DNA from 2 places in the Anaerotruncus rubiinfantis genome. Region 2 is predicted to be linked to the other one. Evidence: riboswitches for the same ligand, from Rfam matches in the RefSeq annotation. Region 2 holds a riboswitch; the other holds the start of a gene.
The links. Region 2 has a riboswitch for cobalamin ahead of BN4275_RS07410 (sirohydrochlorin cobaltochelatase). Riboswitches for the same ligand answer to the same signal wherever they lie in the genome.
Positions count from the first base shown of each region.

Region 1 (4,414 bases), 1.8 Mb from region 2:
CCGGGTGGGATCGGAAAAAAGCGACCAGAGTCCCTGCGGGCCAAGCGCGGCGCCAAAGGTCGCGCCAAGCTCCCGGAAGGAATCCCCCAGCGAAGAGGCTGAAAGCGAAGCGGCGGAAAGATCCACAAGCCCCATCGGAATACCAAGCAGGGTGGTGGCGAGGATCCCGATGAGCAGCGCGCCGCGCACCCCGCGCACCATCAGCAGGATGGTCAGCACAAGGCCCGTAAGCGCGAGCAGGGCGTCCGGCCGGGCGAGGTCCGCAAGCGCCGGGACGATGCCGCCGCCGGTTACGACCGATGTGATGTCGGTGTAGGCGATTTTGGGGGCGTAAGCCGCGCCGTTGATTGTGAGAAGTGACTGCGCGTCGGAGGAAAATTGCAGAAGGTTAGCGTTTTTGAAACCAATATATGCCACGAAAACGCCAATGCCGCCGCCGATTGCGTTCTGCAGGCCCGGCGGGATTGAGCGGATGATGCTCCTTCGGATTTTGGTGACAGTGACGGCGATGTTCACCAGGCCGCAGAGAAATACGAGGCTGAGCGCCTGCTGCCAGGAAAAACCAAGTCCGAAGCAGACGGTATATGTGAAGAATGCATTGAGCCCCATTCCCGGCGCCTGCGCATAGGGGACATTCGCGAAAAGGCCCATGATGAGCGTCCCGGCTACCGAAGCGATGACCGTTGCGAGAAAAACCGCCTGATAAGGCATCCCGGAGGCGGAAAGGATGCGCGGATTGACAAACAGGATATATGACATGGCAAAGAAGGTCGTGACCCCGGCCGCGATTTCAGTTGAGACGGTCGTGCCGTGCGCCTTTAGATGAAAGAAACGCTCCATAATGCAAACAACCTTACCGTTAGATTTTGGTAAGGTTGTTGTTTGCAGAAGACGGTGGGTTTATGCACCAGGTTGGTTTTCATCGGCTGCGCCAGCGTCTTACAAGAAGCGGAAACGCGGGCCCCCGGCTTTGTCACCAGCGCCGCACGCCTTCGATATGTAAAAAACGGGCCTGTGCATAGATGTAGCTGGAAAGAGGCCGCAGATGCGCGTCATAGGTGTGGGTGGAAACCAGCAGGCCGCTGTCCGTGACCCCGGTCACGAGCAGTGAGTGATACCACTTGCCGTTCGCATCGCCAAGCTGGATAACGTCGCCGAGCTGCATCCCTTCCGGGCCGCTTAGGGAAGCGAATGGGCCCGCGCCTTTGTTTGCGGTGAGAAATTTATACAGGTACGGTACGCCGCTCCAGGCCGCTGCGCGGTCGGTTGCGCTGTTATAATACCAGCCCACGTCTTTTTTATAATTCATGATTCCGCTGCCGGCATAGATGCACTGGGAGATAAAGCTGGTGCAGTCCCCGCCGATCCCGTCGAAGCTGAGATAGCGCGGGTTGCGCGAAAATGCCCACCGTTCGGCATAAGCGGCGGCCTTGGAGCGTTCATAGGCATTGATGGTTGGCATAAAAGAACCCCCATTTTCCATTTTGATTAATTTAGAATATCATTCTTATCCTATGCGGTTTGCTTGACTTTTGCATACCGGTACATTAGAATTTAAAAGAACTCAATTGGTATAAAAGTATGGTGCAGGGGAAGCCGGGTGAAACTCCCGCGCAGGGACGCTGCTGTAAGTGCTTAGCTGCGGTTCAGGATGCCACTGGGAAAAATCCCGGGAAGGCGGACCGCCGCGTTGAGGCATAAGCCAGAATATCCGGCCATACGGGGATCGCGCGGCGGACGGTTCTTTTGCGGGCGTGAGAAATCAGGCGGCCGGATGATAAAATCCGGATGTCCGTCTTTTTTCGCCGTTCGGGAACTTGTCCGCCCGGACGGCTTTCTTTTTGTCCGGAAGTGTAAAACGCCCCAAACGGCCAAATGCGCTTTCCGTATTTCAAAAATGTCACATATGCGGTATAATTTCAGAGAAGGATTTATCGCCGCGCGGCCCGGCACAGCCGGACGCCTGCCGAAAACCAAGGGGGGACGGGGATGCTCGAACGTTACGTCTACTGCGGCGCGCAGAGGCTGCGCTGCGGCTATACGACCGGGTCGTGCGCTGCGGCGGCCGCGAAAGCGGCGGCTCGGATGCTGCTGACCGGCTGCGCTCCCATTGAGTCCGTCATTGAAACACCGGGGGGAGTCCGTTTGGCACTTCCGGTTGAGGCGGCGTCGTTTGACGGAAAAACGGCGCGATGCGCGGTGCGCAAGGACGCGGGCGACGACGCGGACGCGACCGATGGGCTTTTGATCTTTGCCTGTGTGACGGCAGAGCCGGATGGGCTGATTTCGGTCGACGGCGGAAACGGCGTCGGCCGGGTGACCCGGCCCGGGCTTGACCAGCCGCCCGGCGCGGCGGCCAGGGTGACCCGGCCCGGGCTTGACCAGCCGCCCGGCGCGGCGGCCATCAACCGCGTCCCGCGCGAGATGATCGCCCGGGCAGCGCGCGAAGCGCTGGGGGATTGTGGAATGGAAACAGGCCTGCGGGTGGTAATTGAGGTGCCGCAGGGCGAACAGATTGCCGCGCGGACCTTCAATCCGAGGCTGGGCATTGTGGGCGGTATCTCGATCCTTGGGACAACCGGCATCGTCGAGCCGATGAGCGAAACGGCGCTCGTCGAAACGATCCGCACCGAGCTTGGCGTGCGGTATGCCGCCGGAAATGGGCCGGTTCTGCTGACGCCGGGCAACTACGGCGAGACATTTGCGCGAAGGGCGTTGCGGCTCGATCTTTCCCGGTCGGTGCTCTGCTCCAATTACATCGGCGAGGCGATCGACCATGCGGTGCGGTTGAGATTTTCCGGAATTCTGCTCGTCGGGCATATCGGCAAGCTTGTGAAGCTTGCGGGGGGCATTTTTGAGACGCATTCGCGGGTGGCGGATGCGCGTATGGAGATATTGACGGCCTATGCGGCGCGGGCGGGCGCGGACAGGCTGCTGGTGAAGCGGCTGCTCGACTGCGCGACCACCGACGAAGCGCTCGGCCTGCTCGAAGCGGGCGGTGTATTAAACGATACCGTTCGGTTCATCCTGCAAAGGATCGAATTTCATTTGGAGCGCCGCGCCGGGGGAATCCCGGTGGGCGCAGTGCTCTTTTCCAATCCACGCGGCGTGCTCGGCCAGACGACTGGCGCGGCGGCGCTGCTCGAAAAGCTCAGACAGACGGAGGAACCCATATGAACGGAACCTTATACGGCGTGAGCGTCGGCCCCGGCGACCCGGAATTGCTCACGCTCAAAGCGGCGCGGATCATACGGCAGTGCCCGGTCATCGCGGTGCCGCGTTCTGCGGATGAAAACGCCCCGATCGCGTTGGGCATCGCCCTGCAAGCGGTGCCGGAAATTTCCAGAAAACAGATTGTCGAGCTTTCCATGCCGATGACCCGTGATAAGGCGGAGCTCGACCGTACCCGCGGCAAGGCGGCGGACATGCTCATGGAGCTGCTCGCGGCGGGCAGCGACGTGGCGTTTCTCACTTTGGGGGACGTGTCGGTCTATTCCACTTATTTCTATCTTGACGAACGTGTCCGCGCCTGCGGATATGAAACGCGCGTGATCGCGGGCGTGCCGTCTTTCTGTGCCGCGGCCGCCCGGCTCGGCGTCAGCCTCACCGAGGCGTCCCAGCCGCTGCACATCATCCCCGGTTCCTATTCCAGTGTGGATGAGGGGCTCGGTTACGCCGGCGCCAAAGTTCTGATGAAAACCGGAAAATCGATCGAACAGGTGAAGGCGCGGCTGAAAGAACGCGGGCTTTATGAAAGCGCGCGGATGGTCCAGAAGTGTGGCATGGAGGGCGAGCGGGTGTTCAATTCTCTCGACGGGGCGGACGCGGATGCAAGTTATTTTTCGATCATTGTCGTGAAAGGATAGGTGCGGTTATGGTGCATTTTGTGGGAGCGGGCTGCGGCGCGCCGGACCTCATCACCGTGCGCGGGCAAAGGCTCCTGCGCGAGGCGGATGTGATCATCTACGCAGGATCGCTTGTGAACCCCGCACTTTTAAAGGAAGCGAAGCCGGGCTGTGAAATCCATGACAGCGCGAAAATGACGCTGGAGGAGGTTTTTTCGGTGGTGCAGGCGGCCGAAGCTGCCGGGAAAAGCACTGTGCGGCTGCATACCGGCGACCCGTCGCTTTACGGCGCCATCCGCGAGCAGATAGATTTGCTCGAAGAAGCGGGGGTTCGTTATGACGTGACGCCTGGGGTGAGCGCTTTTTCCGGCGCGGCGGCGGCGCTTGCGCACCTCGGCGGCGCGGAATATACCCTGCCGGACGTTTCCCAGACGCTGATTGTCACCCGTATGGCTGGACGCACGCCGGTGCCGGAGCGGGAGGAAATTGAAAAGCTGGCCGCGCACCGCGCCTCGATGGCCGTCTATCTCAGCGCGGGGATGGTGGAACGGCTTTCCGAAAAGCTTATC
Region 1 covers NZ_FKLA01000009.1:2,194,364-2,198,777, reverse strand. The annotation lists gene BN4275_RS16025 (NCS2 family permease) at 1-840, opposite strand, end outside; gene BN4275_RS16020 (amidase domain-containing protein) at 974-1,462, opposite strand; cobalamin riboswitch at 1,566-1,734, shown strand; gene cbiD (cobalt-precorrin-5B (C(1))-methyltransferase CbiD) at 1,990-3,177, shown strand; gene cobI (precorrin-2 C(20)-methyltransferase) at 3,174-3,866, shown strand; gene cobM (precorrin-4 C(11)-methyltransferase) at 3,875-4,414, shown strand, end outside.
Region 1: it holds a riboswitch for cobalamin, as region 2 does, so the genes downstream of both, cbiD (cobalt-precorrin-5B (C(1))-methyltransferase CbiD) here and BN4275_RS07410 (sirohydrochlorin cobaltochelatase) in region 2, are expected to answer to the same signal.

Region 2 (4,414 bases):
GCTCCGAGCGCGCGCAGGGTGTCCAGCTGCAGCTGGTTTTCCATCGTGCGGATCTTCAGGCCGTTTAAATCTTCCACCTTGGTGACCGGGCGTTTCGAGTTGGTGATGTTGAGGAAGCCGAGCTCCCAGTAGTTCATGCCAATGATACCGGCCGGTTCGAGCAGGTCGAGGATTTCCCGGCCTTTTTCACCGTCCAGGATGGCGTCGACCTCTTCCAGAGTGGTGAAAAGGAAGGGGAAGTCATAAAGGGTGAACTCCGGGGCAAAGTTTGCCACAACCGCCGAAGATGGGCAGGTTCCGTCGAGGGTGCCCATCTGGAGCATTTCGAGCATGGCGCGGTCGTCGCCGACGGTGCCGCTGTGGTTGACCTGGACTTCAAAACGGCCTCCCGTGTTCTTCTCAACCTCTTCCTTAAATTTCAGCAGGCCGAGATACTGCGGATGCTGGTCATTGAGTCCGATGCCAATCCGCATGACCGCCTTGTCGCCGCCCGGGGCAGCCGGAGCGGACGCCGCCGGCTGGGAAGCTGTACCGCCCGAAGCCGCGGGAGCTTCGCTCTTGCCGCATCCGGCCGCTGTAAAGATCATGCAGGTCGCCAGTAAAAGACAAAGGGCCTTTTTCATTTCTTTGCAACTCCTCTTTCATATACACAGTAGGTTGACAGGCTGCCAGGAAAATTACATTTTGGGAAGGGTCCAGTTGTGCGCGCTTTCGAGCACCTGCCAGAAAGTCTCGTCCGCGAAATGGACAACGGTGGTCGGCAGGCTGCGGCGGACGAAGCGCCCTTCCGGCGAGTGGCAGCCGCAGGTGTGTGCGACGACCTCGGGCAGGCCGACGGTCATGGCGATGTAGACGCCGTACATTGTGTGACGCAGGCAGGGCAGTCCCTTTTCCCTGGGATCGGCTTCCCATTCGGCGCGTTTTTTGGGGTTGTATTCATACGGTTTGCCAAGATCGTGACAGAGCGCGCAGGCGATGAGCAGATCGCGGTCGATGCCCAGGGGGGACTGCAGGGTGTCTTCCAGAATATCGACCATTGCGATGGCCAGACGGGCGACCCCCATGATATGATGGACCTGGTTTCCAATTTCCGGGCCGCCTGGGACGCCGGAACCTGGGATTTCTTCCATGCAGCTGAAATCATTGAGGTTCAGAGAAAGCGCCCAGCCTTCGATAACCTTTTCGCGAAGGTCCTGATCTTTGATTTCGTTGACCAGCGGAAGGGATTTCACAACAGAAGCTTTGATTTTTTCAGGGATGTCAAATTCAATGGTTTTCATAATGCTCCTCCTTAATTCCGGTCTTTTTTTGTCGACGTTTATCCGGTAACCTCATAATATATAATTTTTTGTTATAAGTCAATGACTTTTTTTAAGAATAAGAAAATTTTTAAGACTAAAAATAATTGTCAGAATTTGTGCAAAAGAAACAAGCCGATGAGACAGGGGAAATGAAAGATCTGCCGCAGATACAAGCGCGTGGATATTGGGCCGGGATGCGCAATTCTTCTTCGGCGCGGTATTCCTGAAAAAGATTTCGGCTCAGCTTTCCGGAATACCGGAAACCGATTGACAAAACGATTTCCACGGTGCTATACTGATCCCAAACCGAATCATGGAAACAGGTCATGGAAGCTGGGTGCGAATCCCACACAAGGCCGTTGCTGTATTTCGCCGATAAGGCTGGCGGATGCCACTGGAAGAGCATTCCGGGAAGGCGCCAGACATTGTGCCCGCGTGCGGGCATGGGCGATCAGTCAGAATACTTGCCTGTTTCCTGCCGCGTGAACCGCGCGGCGCGTACATCCCTGCGGACACCGGGGTCATGGACATGAAGGAATGCAAGCCATACCCATCGCATGATGGCGTATGTTTATTCCTGCATTAAAATGAACGTCTGCAAGCTTTTGCAGGCGTTTTTATTTGCATTGGATTCGTTTTGGGCCCGAAGGCGTCCGGGGGAGTTTTTTCCCGAAAACAAATCACAACAAAGGAGAATGAAAAATGAAAAAACCTGCCCGGAAAATGATCGCACTGCTGCTGACTTTGACCTTATCCCTGTTGGCGTTTGCCGGCTGTTCCACAAACACCCCGGCGAGCTCTGAAAGCCAGAGCGAGGCGTCCGCCCCGCCCGAGAGCTCCGCGGCAAAAAGCGAAGCCGCTGAGGACGCCGCGCCGGAAAAGGTCCTTCTGGTGGTCAGCTTCGGTACCAGCTACAACGATAACCGCGACCTGTCAATCGGGAGCATTGAAAACGCACTGCAGTCCGCCTATCCGGATTACGAGGTGCGGCGCGCCTTCACCAGCCAGATTATCATCGACAAGCTCAAGGAGCGTGACGGGCTGGAGATCGACAATGTGACCCAGGCAATGGACCGGCTGGTGGCGGATGGAGTCAGGGAGGTTGTCGTCCAGCCCACGCATGTTATGAGCGGTTATGAATATGACGATGTTGTCGCGGAGGTTACGCCCTATGCGGACAAGTTTGACAGCTTCAAGCTGGGACAGGCACTTCTGATTGATGATGCGGATTATGACGAGCTTATTTCGGTCATTACGGAGGAAACCAAGGATTACAATGCCGACGGGACCGCAATCGTATTTATGGGCCATGGAACCGAACATGAAGCGAACGCAACCTATGCAAAGCTCCAGGAACATCTGGCCAAGGCGGATTACGGCAACTATTTTGTCGGCACGGTAGAAGCAGCCCCCACGCTGGAGGATGTCCTCGGGCTGGTGAAGGGCTCCGGCGCGACCAAAGCGGTGCTGCTGCCGCTGATGATCGTGGCGGGCGACCACGCCAACAATGATATGGCGGGCGATGAGGAGGACTCCTGGAAAAGTGTGTTTGAAAAGGAAGGCTTTGAGGTCGAATGTGTCCTGAAAGGCCTGGGGCAGTATCCGGGTATCCAGCGGATGTTCGTTGCGCATGTTGGAAAACTGATTGCGGGATAAAAGACGCGCCGCCCAGTCCATGCGACTGGGCGGCAGGCGCGCTGTAAGGAGAAACTCAATGAAAAGAAAAAAACTTTTATGGACGGCGCTGCTGGCCTGCGTTTTGATTGCCGGATGCGGGCCTGCGCCTTTGGATGGGGGCGGCTCCAGCATACCGCCGGCGGACGAAACGGGTACGCTTTCTGAAGAAGTGGAGAGCGCACCGTCCGCAAACGGGACGGCTTCGTCCAATGCGGGAGAAGAAACAACACAGCCCATCTATGGGAACCAGATTCAGGATGGGACTTACCCGATCGGGGTGACGTCCAGCTCTTCCATGTTTCGGATTGTAGACGCGCAGCTCACTGTTGCGGACGGGAAAATGTCCGCTGTCCTGACGCTGAGCGGGAAGGGTTATGAGAAACTTTACATGGGTACCGGTGAGGAGGCGCTCGTGGACACGGAGGAGCATTACATCTATTTTGCAAAGGATGCGGACGGGAAGTATACCTATACCGTGCCGGTGCAGGCGCTGGATCAGGAAACCTGCTGCGCCGCCTTCAGCCTCAAAAAGCAAAAGTGGTATGACCGGACGCTGGTGTTCGAGTCCGCGCTGATCCCGGCGGAGGCGATTTTTGCGGCGCGGATGGCCCAGCCGCCCGCCGACGGGCAGTATACGGCCGAGGTGGTGCTGACAGGCGGTACCGGCCGGGTAAGTGTCCAATCCCCGGCGAAGCTGTCGGTGAAGGACGGGACGGTGACGGCCACGCTTGTCTGGAGCAGCCCTTTTTACGAATCTATGCGGGTGGACGGGGCCGTGTACGATCCGGTGGCCGCGGGGGAAACTTCCGTCTTTGAGATCCCGGTCATGCTCGACCAGGACCTTGCGGTCAGCGCGCGGACGGTCGCGATGAGCCAGCCGCATGAGATTGATTACATCCTGCGTTTCGATTCCGCGACGCTGAAACCTTTGGAGTGAACATGAATATCGAACGTACGATTCAGAAAATGATCTGTATCCTGCTGGCCGTTCTGCTGCTGCCCGGCTGCAGGGCCAGCGCGCCCGCCGATTTGTCAGGCGGGCTTGGAAACGGTTGGCAGGCCGAACGCAGCCTGCAGCTGCAATATGCGGAAAATTTCGAAGTGGACTACTATCCCGGCGGCTATACGCTGCTTTCGATTTCGGACGGAAGCCGGTTCTTGGTAGTCCCGGAAGGAAAACAGGCCCCGGAAGGGATCGGCGGGGACATCAACGTCCTGCACCGGCCGGTGCAGGATATCTATCTTGTGGCTACCTCCGCCATGTGCCTGTTTGATGCGCTCGGCGCGCTCGACAGCATCCGGCTGTCCGGGACAAAGGCGGGAGACTGGTACATTGAAAACGCAAGACAGGCGATGGAAAACGGCGAAATCCTCTATGCGGGAAAATACAGCGCGCCGGATTATGAGCTCATCCTGTCGGGCGGATGCGGGCTGGC
Region 2 covers NZ_FKLA01000009.1:409,136-413,549, forward strand. The annotation lists gene BN4275_RS07395 (TRAP transporter substrate-binding protein) at 1-623, opposite strand, end outside; gene BN4275_RS07400 (HD domain-containing protein) at 678-1,280, opposite strand; cobalamin riboswitch at 1,606-1,787, shown strand; gene BN4275_RS07410 (sirohydrochlorin cobaltochelatase) at 2,004-2,957, shown strand; gene BN4275_RS07415 (hypothetical protein) at 3,016-3,915, shown strand; gene BN4275_RS07420 (ABC transporter substrate-binding protein) at 3,918-4,414, shown strand, end outside.